DNA from 2 places in the Jeotgalicoccus huakuii genome. Region 1 is predicted to be linked to the other one. Evidence: riboswitches for the same ligand, from Rfam matches in the RefSeq annotation. Region 1 holds a riboswitch; the other holds the start of a gene.
The links. Region 1 has a riboswitch for lysine ahead of V6E76_RS03895 (Na+/H+ antiporter NhaC family protein). Riboswitches for the same ligand answer to the same signal wherever they lie in the genome.
Positions count from the first base shown of each region.

Region 2: linked by a shared signal. The riboswitch ahead of V6E76_RS06420 (aspartate-semialdehyde dehydrogenase) and the one ahead of V6E76_RS03895 (Na+/H+ antiporter NhaC family protein) in region 1 are both predicted to bind lysine.

Region 1 is NZ_JAVIYN010000005.1:55,620-64,601, reverse strand. It holds gene V6E76_RS03930 (AbgT family transporter) at 1-545, shown strand, start outside; gene V6E76_RS03925 (hypothetical protein) at 669-1,064, shown strand; gene V6E76_RS03920 (thioredoxin family protein) at 1,130-1,678, shown strand; gene V6E76_RS03915 (EamA family transporter) at 1,721-2,623, opposite strand; gene V6E76_RS03910 (DUF72 domain-containing protein) at 2,675-3,523, shown strand; gene V6E76_RS03905 (sulfite exporter TauE/SafE family protein) at 3,537-4,364, shown strand; gene V6E76_RS03900 (bifunctional metallophosphatase/5'-nucleotidase) at 4,377-5,696, shown strand; lysine riboswitch at 5,738-5,901, shown strand; gene V6E76_RS03895 (Na+/H+ antiporter NhaC family protein) at 5,974-7,557, shown strand; gene V6E76_RS03890 (YutD family protein) at 7,625-7,930, shown strand; gene V6E76_RS03885 (DUF86 domain-containing protein) at 7,991-8,416, shown strand; gene V6E76_RS03880 (TIGR01457 family HAD-type hydrolase) at 8,406-8,982, shown strand, end outside.
Region 2 is NZ_JAVIYN010000010.1:2,037-11,018, reverse strand. It holds gene V6E76_RS06455 (nuclease-related domain-containing protein) at 1-532, shown strand, start outside; gene lysA (diaminopimelate decarboxylase) at 981-2,261, opposite strand; gene V6E76_RS06445 (alanine racemase) at 2,251-3,321, opposite strand; gene V6E76_RS06440 (M20 metallopeptidase family protein) at 3,340-4,491, opposite strand; gene dapD (2,3,4,5-tetrahydropyridine-2,6-dicarboxylate N-acetyltransferase) at 4,493-5,206, opposite strand; gene dapB (4-hydroxy-tetrahydrodipicolinate reductase) at 5,221-5,934, opposite strand; gene dapA (4-hydroxy-tetrahydrodipicolinate synthase) at 5,931-6,821, opposite strand; gene V6E76_RS06420 (aspartate-semialdehyde dehydrogenase) at 6,835-7,812, opposite strand; lysine riboswitch at 7,897-8,078, opposite strand; gene V6E76_RS06415 (ATP-binding cassette domain-containing protein) at 8,144-8,982, opposite strand, start outside.

The sequences.
Region 1 (8,982 bases):
CCGCAAACTTCTTTGTAGTAGGTATAATCATTGGTTTTGTTGGTGGATTAAAACTTAATGACATTTTTGATTCTTTCATAGATGGTATGAAAATCGTAGTTTATGGTGCAATCATTGTTGGTTTCGCTAGAGCGATACTTGTAGTCCTTGAGTCAGGACTAATTATAGATACGATTATTTATAGTATGAGCTCTGTATTAGACCTTGTACCAAACTCTCTCACCGCAGTCGGTATGCTTATCGTACAAGTGTTTATTAATTTCTTTATTCCATCAGGCTCAGGTCAAGCTATGACAACAATGCCTGTTATGGTGCCGATCTCTGATTTACAAGAGATACCTAGACAAGTAGCTGTACTGGCATATCAGTATGGTGATGCAATTACAAATAGTATTATCCCAACATCTGCATCTCTTATGGGTGTCTTAGCTGTCGCAGGTATACCATATATTAAATGGGTCAAATTTATTTGGAAGTTAACATTGATATGGTTAGTTATCGCAGCAATTGCTTTAGTTGTAGCGACTTTAATTCACTTGCAATAATAATGTCAGAAACTCAGACTTTAGTTTGAGTTTCTTTTTTTACTTTAATAAATGTACAGAAAATTTGCACAATTATATTTAGGTGATATGATGGAAATAAATACAAATATAAGGAGGAATTTCATGGGCCCGACTTGGCTTAAGTTAGCTGTGTTGTATTTAGTTATCGGGATATCAGTTGGTTTATTTATGTCGTATACGATTCAATTAAACTGGGCAGCAGGACATGCACACACGAATGTTGTTGGTTGGTTAACAACGCTTGGTATAGGTGCTGTATTATGTGTTTATCCTCATTTGGCGAAGAATAAATTAGGTATAGCAACGTTTTGGCTATACCATATTGGTGTACCTTTATTTATCTTTAGTACTTTTTATGTACAAGTCAATCCAGGGGTTGCGCATATATTCACTTTTATAGGTGGACCAATGTTTCTCATTGCTATTATCTTATTCGGGATCAATTTATTCTTAAATTTAAGAGAATCTAATACTTCAAACTACGAACAAAAAGTATAATATTTGGAGGAACCGAGATGTGCCTTTATAATGGAAGTAATCACTAAATGAAGGCGGGAAGTTAAATGGTTAACTTAAAAGCATATTATGATTCAGGGCTTACAATTGATGCATATCGTCAGACTCTTTCAGATCTAAAATCCGGTTTCGATAAAATTTACGATGAACACGAAGTTCAACAGGATTCAGATTTTGAACGCTTAAAAGAGAGTGGCAGAAAATTATTGGTCATTGCTGAACCTTGGTGTGCACATTGCATGTTAAACCTTGCAATTTTGTTTAAATTGTCAGAAGCAGCGGAAACGGATGTTAGAGTTGCCTTAAGAGATGAAAATCTAGAATTAATGGATGAATATTTAACTAATGGTAATAGAGTCATTCCTAAGGTTATTGCACTTAACAATTCAAATGAAGAAGTAGCAGTTTGGGGACCAAAAGCACCGATGACTGACTTAATTCAAAAAGACTTAATGAAAGACATGCCAGAAAAAGGCACAGCTGAATATGAGGCGGCCTTTGAAGGTGTTAAAAAAGAGATGAGAGAAAAATTCTCTACATCACCAGAACTGTGGCAAGCAGTGGAAACGGATTTAAAACAAGTATTAAGTTCGTAACAAAAAGACTTAGAAATCATACAGATTTCTAAGTCTTTTTTATTAGGCCTTCTGTTTTCTTGTACTGATAAATATTCCAACAGCTAGAATTATTATGATTCCGATGGATTGGTAAATACCTAAGCTCACATTTAAAAGTAATACTGATGTAATCACTGCAGATACAGGCTCTAGTAAACCTAGTATACCTGTCTCTGTAGAGCTTAAATATTTTGTACTTGTGATATATAAGAAAAAGGCGAGTGTTGTACCGAGTAAAATGGATAGCACCAAAATAAGAATTTGGGTAAAGGTCCAATCAAATTGATATTCAAATTCCCAAATCGGATGAATAAAATTCATTAGTATACCACCGACTAGCATTGACCCACCTACAAGTTGAAGTGGGTGTAAGTATTGCATTAATACTGGTGCATGAATGGTGTAGTAAGCAAGTGCGATACCAGATAAGAGACCGAATGCCAAAGCAAGTGGTGGTACTGATAGGCTTTCAATGTTGCCATTTGTAGCAATTAAAAATACACCTATGATCATCGCAAGTATTATTATCGCTTCAAATTTAGTCCATGGTCTATATTTCTTAAAGATGGCGTAAAGGATAATATATATTGGCCCCGTACACTGTAAGACAGTTGCTACGGCAGCATTTCCATAACCGATGGCAGCCATAAATGTATATTGAACCATAGTCATTCCGAAAATCGAGTAGATTAAAAACATTAGAGTAGTATGTTTTGTCCAAACAGTACGATGTCTTTTTCTAAAAAATAAGGTGTATATGGACAGTAAAATCACACCGCTAATTAATAATCTCGCAGTGACATACCAAGAGACATTAGTCGGTGTATGCGTAAGTATGTAATCTGATGCAGTACCCCCAATTCCCCATAAAGAGGCACCGATTATAACAAAAATTAAACCTTTGATATGATTTTCATTTTTCATGGTTGGCATACCTCCTTTATTAAATGTGGTAAAATGAAGTAAGGTGATTGAATGATTTTTATAGGACTGACAGGCTGGGGTGACCATGATTCACTATATACAGAACTGTCAAACAAAAAAGATAAATTGATGACTTATGCTTCACATTTTCCAATTGTAGAACTCGATGCTACATATTATGCCATACAAAGAACATCTACAATAGAAAAATGGTGTCAGGAGACACCAGAGTCATTTAAATTTGTTGTTAAGGCACATCAATTTATGACAGGGCATAGTGATTATCGTGATTACTATGATTCAATTAAAGATGTCTTTATAGCATTTAAAGATATGTTAAAACCAATGCAAGAAAGAAATAAACTCGCTTTTGTCTTACTACAATTTCCACCGTGGTTTGATTGTACAAGTAAAAATATAAGATATGTAAAATTTGCAACAGAATTATTAAAACCATACAAAATTGCAGTAGAATTTCGTAACCAAACATGGTTTCAAGATGAGTATAAAGAAGAAACGCTTAGTTTTTTACATGACTCAGAATTGATTCACAGTATTTGTGACGAACCCAATGCTGGTATCGGGTCAATACCATTTGTTAACAGAGTCACTGATGATATTGCCTTTATTAGACTACATGGTCGTAACGTACATGGTTGGACCCAGCAAAATCGAACTTCTGATGAGTGGCGTGAGGTACGTTATCTATATGATTATAACAAAGATGAGCTCGCTTGGTTGAAAAGACAAGTGGATATTCTAAAACATAAAACGAAACATATATATATCGTCTTTAATAATAATTCCGGTGGCCATGCTGCAGGAAATGCCAAGACTTTTATAGATTTAATGGATATTGAATATAGCGGGCTATTTCCTAAACAATTGAAACTATTCTAAGGGGCTGGACGACATGATTACAGTTGTCATTATACTGATGTTAATCGGGTTACTCTCTTCTATTTTAGGATCACTCGTCGGTATTGGCGGGGGTGTTATTGTTGTGCCTGCACTAATGTATTTCGGACTATCTTTAGGGCTCTTACCTTCGATAACACCTCAAACAGCTGTCGGTACATCTAGTATGCTATTAATTTTCACAGGCTTAAGTGCGATGTGGTCGTATGCAAAAAACAATCAAGTTGATAGACAAAATGGTACGCTATTTTTAATCGGACTAATTCCTGGAGCCTTCACAGGTTCTTATGCGAGTAGTCTTTTTACAGTGGATAGTTTCAATTTATACTTTGGTGTCTTCCTAATTTTTGTTTCTATTTTGTTGGTCGTTAGAAACAAGATTAAACCATTAAAAATATTTCAAAATCCTAAATATATGAAGCCTCATAGAGACAATATGGGGAATGTCTATCACTATGGTTTCCCACCGTATCTGGCTATTGCAATTACGTTTCTAGTTGGTTTTGTAACGGGGCTCTTCGGTATTGGTGGTGGCGTACTGATGACGCCGCTCATGTTGATGGTCTTTCGTATGCCACCGACTATTGCCATTGGTACAAGTATGATGATGGTCTTCTTTTCTGGCTTATCCTCTGCCTCAGGTCATATACTACAAGGGAATGTCGTCTTTATGTATATACTCTTACTTGTGCCTGCTGCTATTTTAGGTGCGAATATAGGTGTTAAGATTAATCAGAAATTCAACTCAAACAGTCTCGTTATCATCTTACGTTCTGTTCTATTCCTACTGGGTATATATTTAATTTCTCAAACTTTTTTCTAAGGAGTGTATAGTATGGAAGTGAAGATTTATCACACAAATGATATTCACAGTGCGTTAGATAACTATGTGAAATTTACTAGTTTTCTTAACGATAAAAGACACCAATACAGAGATAACATGGTATATGTGGACATTGGTGATCATGTTGACCGCTCACATCCATACACTGAGGCAACGCTCGGTAAAGGAAATATTGAACTATTAAACGAAGCGACATGCGATGTTGCGACGATAGGGAATAATGAAGGTATTACCCTTACAAAAGATCAATTGAAACACCTTTATGATGATGCGAACTTTGATGTTATTTGTACAAACTTAAGAGAGGTTGGTGCGGATAATCCATTTTTTAAACCCTACACTATTAAGGAAGTGAAGGGTGTTAAGATTGGTTTTATAGCGGCGACTGTTGAATTTACCCCATTTTACTTAGCCTTAGACTGGGAAGTTGCAGATGCATTCTCATGGGTTGAAAAATATTTAGCTGAACTTCGGGGTAAGGTGGATGTCATTGTTATGCTAAGCCATCTTGGTATGTATGATGATGAAAATTTAGCGAACCGCTTTCCAGAGATTGATTTGATTTTATCTTCACACACACATCACCACTTTGATTATGGCGAGCGCATTAATGGCGTACTCTTAGCTGCCGCTGGTCGATACGGTGAGTATATTGGAGAAGTGACCTTGAACTTTCAAGGTAAAAAATTGATCGGTAAAAATGCAAAATTGATTGAGGCCGACTTCCTTGCACCTAAAGAAAACAATTATTATCAACTCGGTAAAGAAATGCTGAGTAATACAGTGATTAAAAGTGACGCCTATCCGATTGAAAGACGACTGTATTCTGCCTCTCGTTTTGCATCCTTACTAGCTTATATGATACGAGATTTTACAGACAGTGATGTAGGTCTTATTCATACTGGTCTAGTGGCGAGTCCGTTTGAAGGTGGAGAATTGACAGAGTATGCTTTACACAAAGTATTACCACACGCGATTAATGCTGTGAAAATCGAGTTGACAGGACGAGAAATGAAAGAAGTTTTTACAGAAGCAAATCGTCATGAGTATAAGGATGAGATTGTCAGGGGCCTCGGTTTTAGAGGTGATATATTTGGTGCCTTTGTCATGGATAATATATCGTACGTTCAATCTGAGAGAGAGTATTACATCGGCAATGAATTAATTGATGATGGACGTACATATTCACTTGGTACTTTAGATATGTATACATTTGGTCGTATTTTCCCACAGTTTAGATATTCAAAAAAAGATTATATGATGCCAGATTTACTCCGCGACATTATCAAGAACTATTTAAAATGCTTATAGTCATTTATAAAAGCTTGTGTTATAATGAAAAACAATTGAATAAAAAAAGTAGAGGTTGCGTTTTTTATCAGTAAATATTCTAGCAGGCATGCGATTAGGAATATCGAAAGGGAAAGACGCCGAAGAATAAGACCGGCGGGTACTTATTCTGGGTCTTAGTTTAAGAGACTAAGGACTGTCAGTTATATGATGCGCTACAGTACATTGGAATCATAAATGCGTACATAATAGCGTGTTTATGGTTTTTTTTATTTGAAATTTTTAGGAGGAAATACATATGGAATCTTTTTTAAGTTGGGAATACATGCCCTTGGTCCCACCTTTACTCACACTGATCTTAGTTATTATAACTAGAAAAGTCAGTATCAGTTTAGGTGCCGGAATTGTGACTGCTGCTTTCGTTATTGCTGGTGGGCACTTTGGTGAGTTCTTCCAAATTTTAATCGACTCATTTTTAGCAATATTTATTGAAGATGGTGGTTTAAACACATGGAACGCCTTCATCTTAATCTTTTTAACATTACTTGGTATTATGACTGCATTTATGAACATGTCAGGCGGTGCAAAAGCCTTTACGGAATGGGCCTTAACGAAAGTTAAAACTAGACGTGGAGCGGGTCTTATTACCGGACTTTTAGGCGTTATTATTTTTATAGATGATTACTTTAGTTCTTTAATTGTTGGTCAAGTTGCCAAACCCATCACGGACAAATTTAAAATTTCTAGAGCAAAGCTTGCATACTTGGTTGATACAACAGCTTCTCCAGTATCTATAATGGTTCCAATTTCAAGTTGGGGTGCGGGTATTATGGGTATGACAGCTCCATTGTTAGTCAGTGCTGGTCTAGAACATATTTCTCCTTTCCAAAGCTTTATGTATATGGTGCCAATGAACTTCTATGTCATTGCTGCAATGGCAATTATGCTTTTCGTTATTATTTTTAAGTTCGATATTGGTCCGATGAGAAAACAAGAAGACTTAGCCATTAACGAAGGTATTTTAAGGGATAAGGTACCTGATATGGCAACTGAAGAAGACGACCTCCCAGTTCATGAAGGCTCCAGTGCTAAAGCATTAACAGTACCAATCATCGGTTTAGCAATAACTGTTATTGCAAGCATGTTCATCTCTGGGGGGATTGCGGCCGGTTCTTGGACCTTAATCGATATGTTGGAGAATATGATGATTACCCACTCATTAGTAATTGGTGGTCTTGTAGGGCTAGCTTTAGCTCTAGTTTACTATATTGGACATACAAAGAACGATGATAACTTTGGATCTAAACAAGTACTTTTAGGAATTAAAACAGGGTTCCTTGCAATGTTTCCAGCAATGTTAGTCTTAACTTTCGCTTGGATGATTGGTGGTTTAATTACTGAACTCGGAACAGGTGATGTGCTCGGAGGTATGGTTGAAAGTTCTAACCTGCCCGTTTCACTTGTTCCTGCCGTCATTTTTATTGTTGCATGTATTATGGCTATGGCAACGGGAACAAGCTGGGGTTCATTTGGTATATTAATTCCAATTGCAGGCGAAATTATGATTTCATTAAATGCAACTGATTTATTATTACCATCAATTGCAGCTGTACTAGCTGGTGCGGTATTTGGTGATCACTGTTCACCAATTTCTGATACGACAATTCTATCAGCAACTGGCTCCGGGGCGGACTATATCGTTCACGTAATGACCCAGTTACCTTATGCCATTTTATCAGCTGTTATCGGGCTAGTTGCCTTTGTTGTACTCGGGACAACACTTAGTGTTGGTCTAGCACTACTAAGTTTACTTGCATGTTTAATCGTCGTATTTATTGTTGTAAAATTCATCTACAGACCTGTATCTAAAGAAACCACATAAGAAATAACTGTGGTAAAATAGAGTTATTATAGGTAAAGGATGTGTCAATGTGATTACCATTGGTCATATGAACTTTGAACTCGTGGAAAATTACCGCGATGCATTTGATGAAGAGGTCTTTGTTGAAAAGTATAGTGAACTACTAAATAAATATGACTATATCGTCGGCGATATTGGTTATGAAAAATTAAGGCTTGCTGGTTTTTATCGATCTTCTAAACGTAAAATAGAGCCGGATAAAAGAGCAGACACAATCCAAGAATATTTAAATGAATACTGCAACTTTGGATGTGCTTACTTTATTTTAAGAAAAGTAACTAAGGCAGAATTGAAGACACAGAATGAAGAAAATGGTGAAGAAGCGGAGGTGTAAACCTTAGCTTCTTCTTTTTCTATGATATGATTAATACGAATAGATTAGATGAGGTGACTTATGTATTTTGTAGATAAAACGTTATTAAATAAGCGTTTAGCTTATATTGAAGAGATGTCGAAATTAGTAGACACAGACGACAAACTTGCCTTGGAACGCACGTGTCAGATGTTGATTGAAGCGACTGTTGATGTCGGGAATATGATCATTGATGCTTTTATCTTAAGAGATCCTGGTAGCTATCAGGATGTTATTGACATAATGGAACAAGAGAAAGTCATCGATATTAATGATGCATTGAAATTTAAAAATACCTTAAAATGGCGTACAGAGTTAACTAGAAATTATACGGATATTGACCATCAAAGTATGAAACGTGATTTCCTTGATAACATTGATGCCTACAAAAATTTTAAGGCAAGTTTTGAACACTTCAGAAAAACTGATCCTCAAGCTGTAACAGCTTTTTCGACAGATGATGTATAAGGGTTATTTGATTGATCTTGATGGAACGATGTTTAATGGAGACGAGGTCATTGATGGTGCAAGGGAATTTATAGATCGTTTGAATGAAGAAAAACTGCCTTACTTATTCTTAACAAATAATGCGACGAGAAGTAAAAATGAATTGCAAGAAAAATTTGATGTTCTGGGTTTTAAAACCTCTACGCATCATATTTATACTTCTGCTATGGCGATGGCGAAATATATAGAGGAACATTATAAAGCACCTAAGGTATTTGTCATTGGTACAGATAGCTTTAAAGCTACACTAGAAGAAGTTGCAGAGCTGACAGATGAAGCAGTCGATGTGGTTGTAATGGGCCTTGATCCAACGATTACATACGACAAGATTATTCAAGCATGCAGGTTAATTCAAAATGGTGCTAAATTTTTAGCGACGAATCCTGACCAGAAAATCAAGAGCCATTTTGGATTTTCACCTGGTAATGGTGCCTTTGTGAAACTAGTCAGTGATGTAACAGGTGTAGACCCAACGATTATCGGTAAACCTGAAAAATTTATTTTAGAAGGTGCCTTGGTTCAACTCA
Region 2 (8,982 bases), on a different contig from region 1:
GCTACGGACCGATGATTCTTCAAACTGTAATAAGATTATTTTACGCTCTGGCATGCGTGAATACTTCCGACAACTCAATCGTTCAAGTCAGCGTTTAGGGAATAAGGCTAACTATATTTCCCGTTTGGTCAGCCAATCTATAATAGAAAATCCATATTTTAACCCTTCAACTGATAAAACCCGCCTGAAACTCGGTCTTTACTTCGGTTCATGTGGTCACTTTAACTTAAATAGAAAAAGATTCCATCTCGTCTGTAACAAGTGTGGGTCTGTTGAAAGCAATGAAACACACCTTCTGAGAGCAATGAGTGACTATAAATTTTTATTCTACAAAGAAGAAATGACCAGAAACGATTTGATGGCGTTTATTGATTATGAAATTTCAGTCGGTATTGTTAAACGAATGCTGAAGAAACATTGTATTCAAAAGAATATGGGTAATCAAAGTACATATATGTTTAAATACTTTGATTTCGATGATGCTTTAAAAGAACCCACTGTTAAATTGAGGTACAGAGATCATATTAAATGATTGAATGTAACCTTGGAGGTTAACACCAGTTCTTCGTTGAACTCCTAGTACTCCTGAAGGTTAACACCAGTTCACCGTTGAACTCCTAGCACTCCTGAAGGTTAACACCAGTTCACCGTTGAACTCCTAACACTCCTGAAGGTCAACACCAGTTCACCGTTGAACTCCTAGCACTCCTGAAGGTCAACACCAGTTCACCGTTGAACTCCTAGCACTCCTGGAGATCAACACCAGTTCACCGTTGAACTCCTAACACTCCTGAAGGTCAACACCAGTTCACCGTTGAACTCCAGTCCACTTAATCCACCCACAACTCACAGAAATATACTAATCGCAGAGTATACGAGTAGTAAACTCATGATAATTCGAAAGGCGAGATCGTATTTGTTCAACAAAAGCAGTGTTCAAAGAAAAACACCTCCAAATTTAACAATTTGGAGGTATGATATCATCTCACATCATTTTCTATTAATTGTGCTAAACTTTGACGTCTAATGACTTCTCGAACACCTGAATCGCTAACAAAAATAACGGCTGGTTTTTGCATTTGATTATAGTTCGAAGCCATGGAGTAATGGTAGGCACCTGTTGACCTAACGGCCAGGAGATCCCCACGTTTTAAGTCGTGCGGTAACATCTTGTGCTTACCAATGACATCACCGGATTCACATAACTTACCGACGACATGTGTTGAGACTTGAGCGTTATCATTGCTAAGTTTTACTGGGATGACTTCGTATTCTGCACCGTAAAGGGGCGTACGAATATGATCACTCATACCTCCATCGATGGATACGTACTTACTAATACCGTGGATATTTTTTATAGTGCCCACTTCATATACTGTAAGCCCAGCTTCTGCGGTAATTGAACGGCCTGGCTCTATCATTAAGTGAGGCATTGGACGATTAGACGCTTCTAAAGTTTCTTCTAAATGTGTTAATATCTCATCAAATCCGGACTCTATAGGGAAACGCACATCATCTTGTGTATATTTCACACCGTAACCGCCACCCATGTTTAAGATTTCAATATTAATATCCTCTTCATCTAGCCAAGTAACGACATTGGTAATGGTATTAATGAACGGTCTACTCTCTGACAGCTGCGAGCCTAAATGGTAGTGTATACCTTTAAACGTTAAATGCTCACTTTGCTGAATCAAATCAATCGCCGTTTTAGCTGCACCGTTAGATAAGGACAGGCCAAATTTACTGTCTTCTTGGCCGGTTGAAATATACTCATGTGTATTGACTTCAACACTTGGATTGATACGAATCAAGACATTGATTCGGTCGGTTTCAGCTAGATCACTAGCAAGCGCATTAATCAAGTCTATCTCATCTATCGCATCGATAATAAAAAATCGTACGCCCGCTTTAATCGCGTAGTCGATTTCAAATGGCGTCTTATTATTACCATGAAAGTGAATATCTTCTACTGGAAAACCTGCCTCTAGTGCGGTATAGAGTTCTCCAACTGATACAACGTCCAGTTCCATTTGTTGACGATTTAGAAGTTTAATCATTTGAATGCTTGAAAATGCTTTGGAGGCATAAGAAATTGAGTAGGGGACTTGATGTCTTTTAAAGATTTGATGATATTGATTCATCATTGAAGTCATTTTATCCTCATCATAGATTATTAATGGTGTGCCATATTCTTTTGCAAGGTCTGCAATTTTATGGCCCCGCATCATTAATTGTCCGTTTTCGTATTCAGTCGTCATAAACAATTTCTCTCCTCATCGAGTTGTAATTAAAAGCACCGAGTTGTTCTGAGTTTGCACCGACTCCAAGTGCTGTAAAGTAATCAATCCTTTGGCTTTTACCATATAAGTAAACCGGCATGTGCATCTTAACGTGATCATCAACCAAAACTGCCATGTGACTCATCATCAAGGCAACAATCTCATATGAACGATCACCAATTTCACAGCCATGTTTAATTCTTTCTCTTAAAATACCATCACCATAGCCGATATCAACAATAGCGACCTTACAATCTTCTGTCGCCGTAAATGCTTTACTATAGCCAAGTGATTCTCCCGCTTTTAACTGCCTAATTTGGACAATTGGGGCAGTGACAGACACACTTTGTATGAAGTCTTTACTATCTAATGATTTAAAGGGTTTGGATCCATATAAGCCGATGCCGAGGCGAACATGACTATGATTATTAAAAAGGCCATCACGCTTATATGACGCGCTATTTTGTGCATGAATCACTGGTGGGTGAACCCCCAGTTCAAAAACACCTTCTACAAAATCCAGCCATAGCTGTCTTTCCTTTTCGTATACACCATCAAATTCATCGGCATAACCGAAATGTGTCCATAGTCCTTTAATATTTAAGTCAAAATCTTCAAACTTTGCATCTTTTAAAAATGCTTCGACCTCATTGATTTTAGCGAACCCTGAGCGCTTAAATAGTCCCTCGAATTCAATATGTAAGTCAATGTCCGCTAATTCATGCTTATAGGACATATAATAGTCAAGTGAAGGTAGGGTAATCTCAAGTCGATGCTGTTTGACCCGCTTAAAATCAGTTGTCGGGTTTAGGAGAAAGATATTAACCTTCTGCCCACAAATTTTTCTGATATAAATTGCATCTTCGATTGAAGTCGTTGCAAAATAATCTATGCCTGCTATGGCAAAGGCCTTCACTGCGAAGTCTAAACCATAGTTATATGCATTATTTTTTACAACCGCAATTGTTTGACCCTCTAGCTGAAATTGTTTTGCTTGTTCAATAAATTCAGCCTGATCGACTTGAAATACGCCGCCCATATTCGCCACTCCTGACCGTTAATAGTGATTTAAAATTGCTTCATAGTAGTTCGCTACATCAATCAGGACACGTTCATCAAAGTTAAAAGTATTGGTGTGTAGTCCTGTAACGAAACCTTGATCGATATTTCTCGAACCGATAAAAACAAAATACGCCGGTGCGATTTCTCCGTAGAATGAAAAATCTTCACCGAATAAGTAAGGTTTTTCCATGTCATTCACTTCCATGCCGATTGACGATAAGGATTTTTCTACTAAACCTTTAAGACTTCCATTATTTCTTACCGCAGGATAGCCACTATTATATGCTAAATCTGTTCTCACACCGTAGAGTAGCTCAGAAGCTTCTTTTATTTTAGCCATCTGTGTTTTAATCTGACTTAAATCCGCTTCTTCATAAGTACGTATTGTTCCTCTAAGAGAAGCTTTAGCTGGTACTGTATTAATTGCTTCTCCTGCTTGTAGTTCACCCATGTGTACAATATTTCTATTTAAACCATCCAGGTGGAACTGTTGAATATTTGAAACTTCATTGGCAATTTTAATGATTGCCTCAAGTGCAGAACGCCCTTGATGTTTTTGAGCCACATGCGCACTAGTACCATCAACAGTAAAGTGGAACTCATTCGCACTCGCAGTTAATTCCTCATCCCTATAGTGCGCTGTACCTTCTAGTTCATCTGGCATTAGATGAATGCCAAATATGGCATCAAATTCCGGTCTATTCTCCCATGCCTTAAGTAAAAGATTTGCACCTGCGTTACTTTCTTCACTCGGTTGAAAGATAAAGACACAGTTGTGCTTTAATTCCCCTTGATCAAACACTTTTTTCATCCGCTTTATAAAGAGTAAGAGGGCAGTCGTGTGGCCATCATGGCCACACGCATGCATTACATTATCTACTTGACTCTTATACTCTACGTCATTCACTTCTTGAATCGGTAGGGCATCAATATCAGCTCTAAAGCCAAGAATCTTATCACTATTTCCTTTTAATTCAACAATCACACCCGTTTCTAGCACACGGTAGTAGGGCACATCAAGTGCCTCAAGCACACTGATAATATATTCAGTCGTCTCGAATTCTTCCATACTTAGCTCAGGGTGTTGATGTAAATGTCTTCTATGTTTAATAACGAATTCTAATTCTTCATTTGTTGCACTAGTCATCTTATTTCAACTTTCTCAGTGCTTGAACGATTTCTTTTTTAGAGTCAGTCACTTCACTTGCTTGTTTGATGACTTTTGCCGGTGTGCCTGCAACAACCGAACCTGCAGGTACATCTTCAGTCACGATTGCACCAGCTGCAACAATTGAGCCTTGTCCGACTGTAACACCTTCTAAAATTACAGCGTTCGCACCGATTAATACATCGTCTTCAATAACAACAGGTGAGGCACTTGGCGGTTCAATCACCCCAGCAAGTACTGCTCCAGCACCGACGTGAACATTTTTACCTGTCGTCGCACGGCCACCTAAAACAGCGTTCATATCAATCATAGTACCTTCACCAACGATGGCACCAATATTAATAGAAGCACCCATCATGACTACCGCACCATCTTCGATAACTGCATGTTCACGAATGAAAGCACCGGGTTCAATACGTGCATTTGTATTAGTAAGGTCCATGAGTGGAATGGCTGAGTTACGACGATCTTGTTCTACGACAATATCAGTTACCTTGTCTTCAATTGAAGGGTAAAAGGCTTGCCAATCTTTTGAGTCGGCAAAAATCGTTTTAGATTCATTCGTACCAAATACTTTAAATGACGCATCAAAAGTGACATCAGAAAAATCTCCATTGATATATATCTTTAAAGGTGTTTCTTTTTCTGCCTCTGAAATGTAATTAATAAGTTCTTCTGCTGTAAATTTCTCCATGTGTAAATTTCTCCTTAAAATAAATTGTTGTAGTTATAAAATCCATTTTCTTTATGAATCAAAGCCTCTGCTGCCTTTATTGCACCGTTTGCAAAGATATCTTTTGACTGGGCGGTGTGTCTCAGTTCAATAACCTCATCATGACCTGCAAATATTGCGTCATGGGTACCGACAATCGTCCCACCTCGAATGGCACTTACACCAATCTCTTCTTTACTGCGTGGTGTTGTAGCACTGGATCGATCGTAAACTGGATAGCTTCCTGGTCTTTCTTCAAGTGCTGTATCTAACAGTTTAACTAAAGTACCACTCGGGGCGTCAACTTTTTTATTATGGTGACGCTCAATTAATTCTAGGTCATAGTCTTTCAATTCACTTAAGGCTTTTTTAAGTAAATTATTTAAGACATTTACACCATAACTCATATTGGCACTAAAGAACACAGGAGACGATTCAGCTCTCTTTTCCAGTAAGCTAACAATCTCTTCTTTAGATCCTGTCGTTGCAACGACGAGTGGTGTTTTAAAATCTTCTGAAATCAAAGGAATCAATCTTTCAGGATTTGAAAAATCAATTGCAACATCTGCACCTGCTTCATCAATAGTCGTAAAATTTGGGTAGGCATCTGTCGATGATGAAATCACACCGATAATCTCATGTCCCTTTTCCTTAGCGAGACGACTAACAATTTGATTCATCGTCCCGTAACCAATCAAGAGTATCTTCATACTCTGACACCTTCTTTATAACTTTGATAAACTTCAACAACAGTCTGTCTAACTGCTTCATCTAATGGTAGGAGTGGAAGTCTTAATTCATATTGACCAAAACCAAGTTCTGCTGTGAGTGCTTTAACTGGGATTGGGTTGACGTCTATTTGTACTGCATTGATGACCGGCATTAAATCTTTAAAACGTGCTCTTGCAGTCTCACGGTCATTATTAGTTTGACGCTCGTAGACATCTTGTAATTCTTTTGGAATCACATTACCGACTACTGAAATTAAACCTTTACCGCCAAGATCTGTAAAGTCTGTGAAATTATCATCGTTGCCACTGTAAAGGGCAAAGTTTTCATCGACTAAGTTTAAGACGTTGATTGTGTAGTTTAAGTCACCAACAGCATCTTTTAAAGCGACAATATTTCTGTGTTGGCTGAGTTCTAGTACCGTCTCAGGTTCAATTGATAAGTTCGTTCTGGACGGCACATTATATAAGACAATCGGAATGTTAATGGCATCTGCAATCGTTGTGAAGTGTGCGACTAAACCGCGTTGATTACTCTTATTGTAATAAGGCGTAATTAACATGACTGCGTCAGCACCCGCTTCTTCAGCATATTTCGATAGGGCAATTGAGCGCTCTGTAGAGTTTGTTCCGGTCCCAGCAATCACTGGAACACGACCATTCACTGTTTCAATCGCTGTTTTTAACAGTCCTTTGATTTCATCATCTGCAAGGGTAGGGGATTCTCCAGTTGTGCCATTGATAATTAAGCTTTGTGCGTTGTTCTCTATTAAAAATTCAATATGATTTTTATATGCTTCGTAATCCACTTGATTATTCGAAAATGGGGTGGTCATTGCGACACCAATACCTTCAAAAATATGGGTCATATATATCCGCTCCTTATTTATTATCGATTAGCGTTTTAAGAATTTGAACTGTGTTTTGTGCGGCACCTTTAAGTAAGTTGTCTCCGACACACCATACGTGGAAGGTGTTCTCGAGTGTAGGGTCTTTTCTAATACGACCGACGTAAATCTCATTTTGATGAGATGCTTCAAAAGGTGTAGGGTAGACACCATTTTTAGGATCATCCATCAAGACAATGTGTGGTACGTTTCTAAAAGCTTCCCTAACTTCTTCTTCTGTTGCTCTTTTATCTAGTGTGACATTGATCTGAACACTATGACTCGAAATTACTGGTACTCTCACACAAGTTGCAGTGACCTGAATATCATCATTTCCAAGAATCTTTTTCGTTTCATCAATCATTTTGACTTCTTCTTTTGTATAACCATCTTCTAAAAAGACGTCAATTTGAGGAATCACATTATTATAAATGGGTTTCGGATATGTTGTCGGTGCTTCACCTTTGGCACCTTCTTCTAAATCCCTAATACCACCTGCACCTGAACCAGATACCGACTGGTAAGTTGCGTAATGGACACGCTTGATACCAAAGTTATCGTAGAGCGGTTGTAAGGCAATCACAGATTGAATTGTTGAACAGTTCGGATTCGCTATAATCTTTCTATTTAATCTAGGCTCATTGATTTCTGGAACGATGAGGTCGATATCATCCTTCATTCTCCAAAAACTTGAGTTATCGATAATGATTGCGCCATTGTCTTCAAAGAGTGGGGCGAACTTTTCACTCGCCCGCCCCCCTGCACTCATGACGACGTAATCAAAGCCATCTTTTGTTTTATCTTCCGTTAATTCTTCGACAATGTAAGTTTGTCCTTTAAACTCAACTTCCTTACCACTTGAACGCTTGGATGAAAATAAGACCAAGTCATCAAAAGGAATTTCATATTGCTCAATCATTTCTAACATTTTTGTACCTACAACACCTGTTGCACCAACTACTGCTAATTTCATAACATGCCTCCTAGTTTTCTAAGTACATTCAAAAATGTAAATAAAAAAACAAGCCTGGGTGACCAGACTTGTTTAAAATTTATATACAAGTGATGCACTCCATTATCCGTGAAAATAATGACAAATCCTTAGCTCTTAACCTACGAATCCAACGAGTGGTAGCTGCGTTTCTACCATTCATTTCGGCATCTCACCCTTTAATCATATACACTTTCGCAGAAGTTAAGTATATGAGTACTCATGATTGATGCGCCTCATCTTAATAATATTTAGTTTTTTGTCGTTAGATGTCATTATACATAAGGTAATATTCAAAGTAAACAGAAAGTTCTTATTTCTTGATAATTCCTTTTTCTATAAGGTAATCTTCATAACCAATTTCCTTAACGATTGCCTTGTTGTCAGAGATGTCTAAGACTGTGTTTGAAATTGTATTGATGAACTCTAAGTCGTGTGATGTAAAGATCATAGAACCTTTAAATTTCTTCAAGCCATCGTTGACAGCAGTAATACTTTCTAGGTCCAAGTGGTTTGTTGGCTCATCAAGTAGAATGACGTTCGCTTGAGATAACATCATCTTACTGAGCATGGCGCGTACCTTCTCTCCCCCTGATAATACGCTCGCTTTTTTCTTCGCTTCTTCACCAGAAAAGAGCATACGACCTAGGAAGCCTCTTAAGAATGTTTCAGTCTGTTCTTCTGGTGGTGCATACTGACGTAACCATTCAACAAGACTTAAGTCGACACCTTCAAAGTATTCGCTATTATCTTTAGGGAAGTAAGATTGTGATGTTGTGACACCCCAGCGAACTTCGCCTTCATCTGCTTCAATTTCACCAGCTAAAATTCGGAGTAGGGTCGTTCTTTGTAATTCTGATCCACCTGTTAAAATGACTTTACTATAAGGTGCTAAAGTAAACGATAGATTATCAAGTACTTTTTCTCCGTCAATAGAGTAGGATAGTCCAGTAACTTGTAAGAGCTCATTACCGATTTCTCTACCTGCAGTAAAGTTAACAAATGGATAGCGACGAGATGAAGGTTGAATATCTTCAAGTTCAATCTTATCAAGCATTTTCTTACGACTCGTTGCCTGCTTAGATTTAGAAGCGTTGGCTGAGAACCTAGCAACGAAGTCTTTCAGTTCTTTAATTTTTTCTTCTTTTTTCT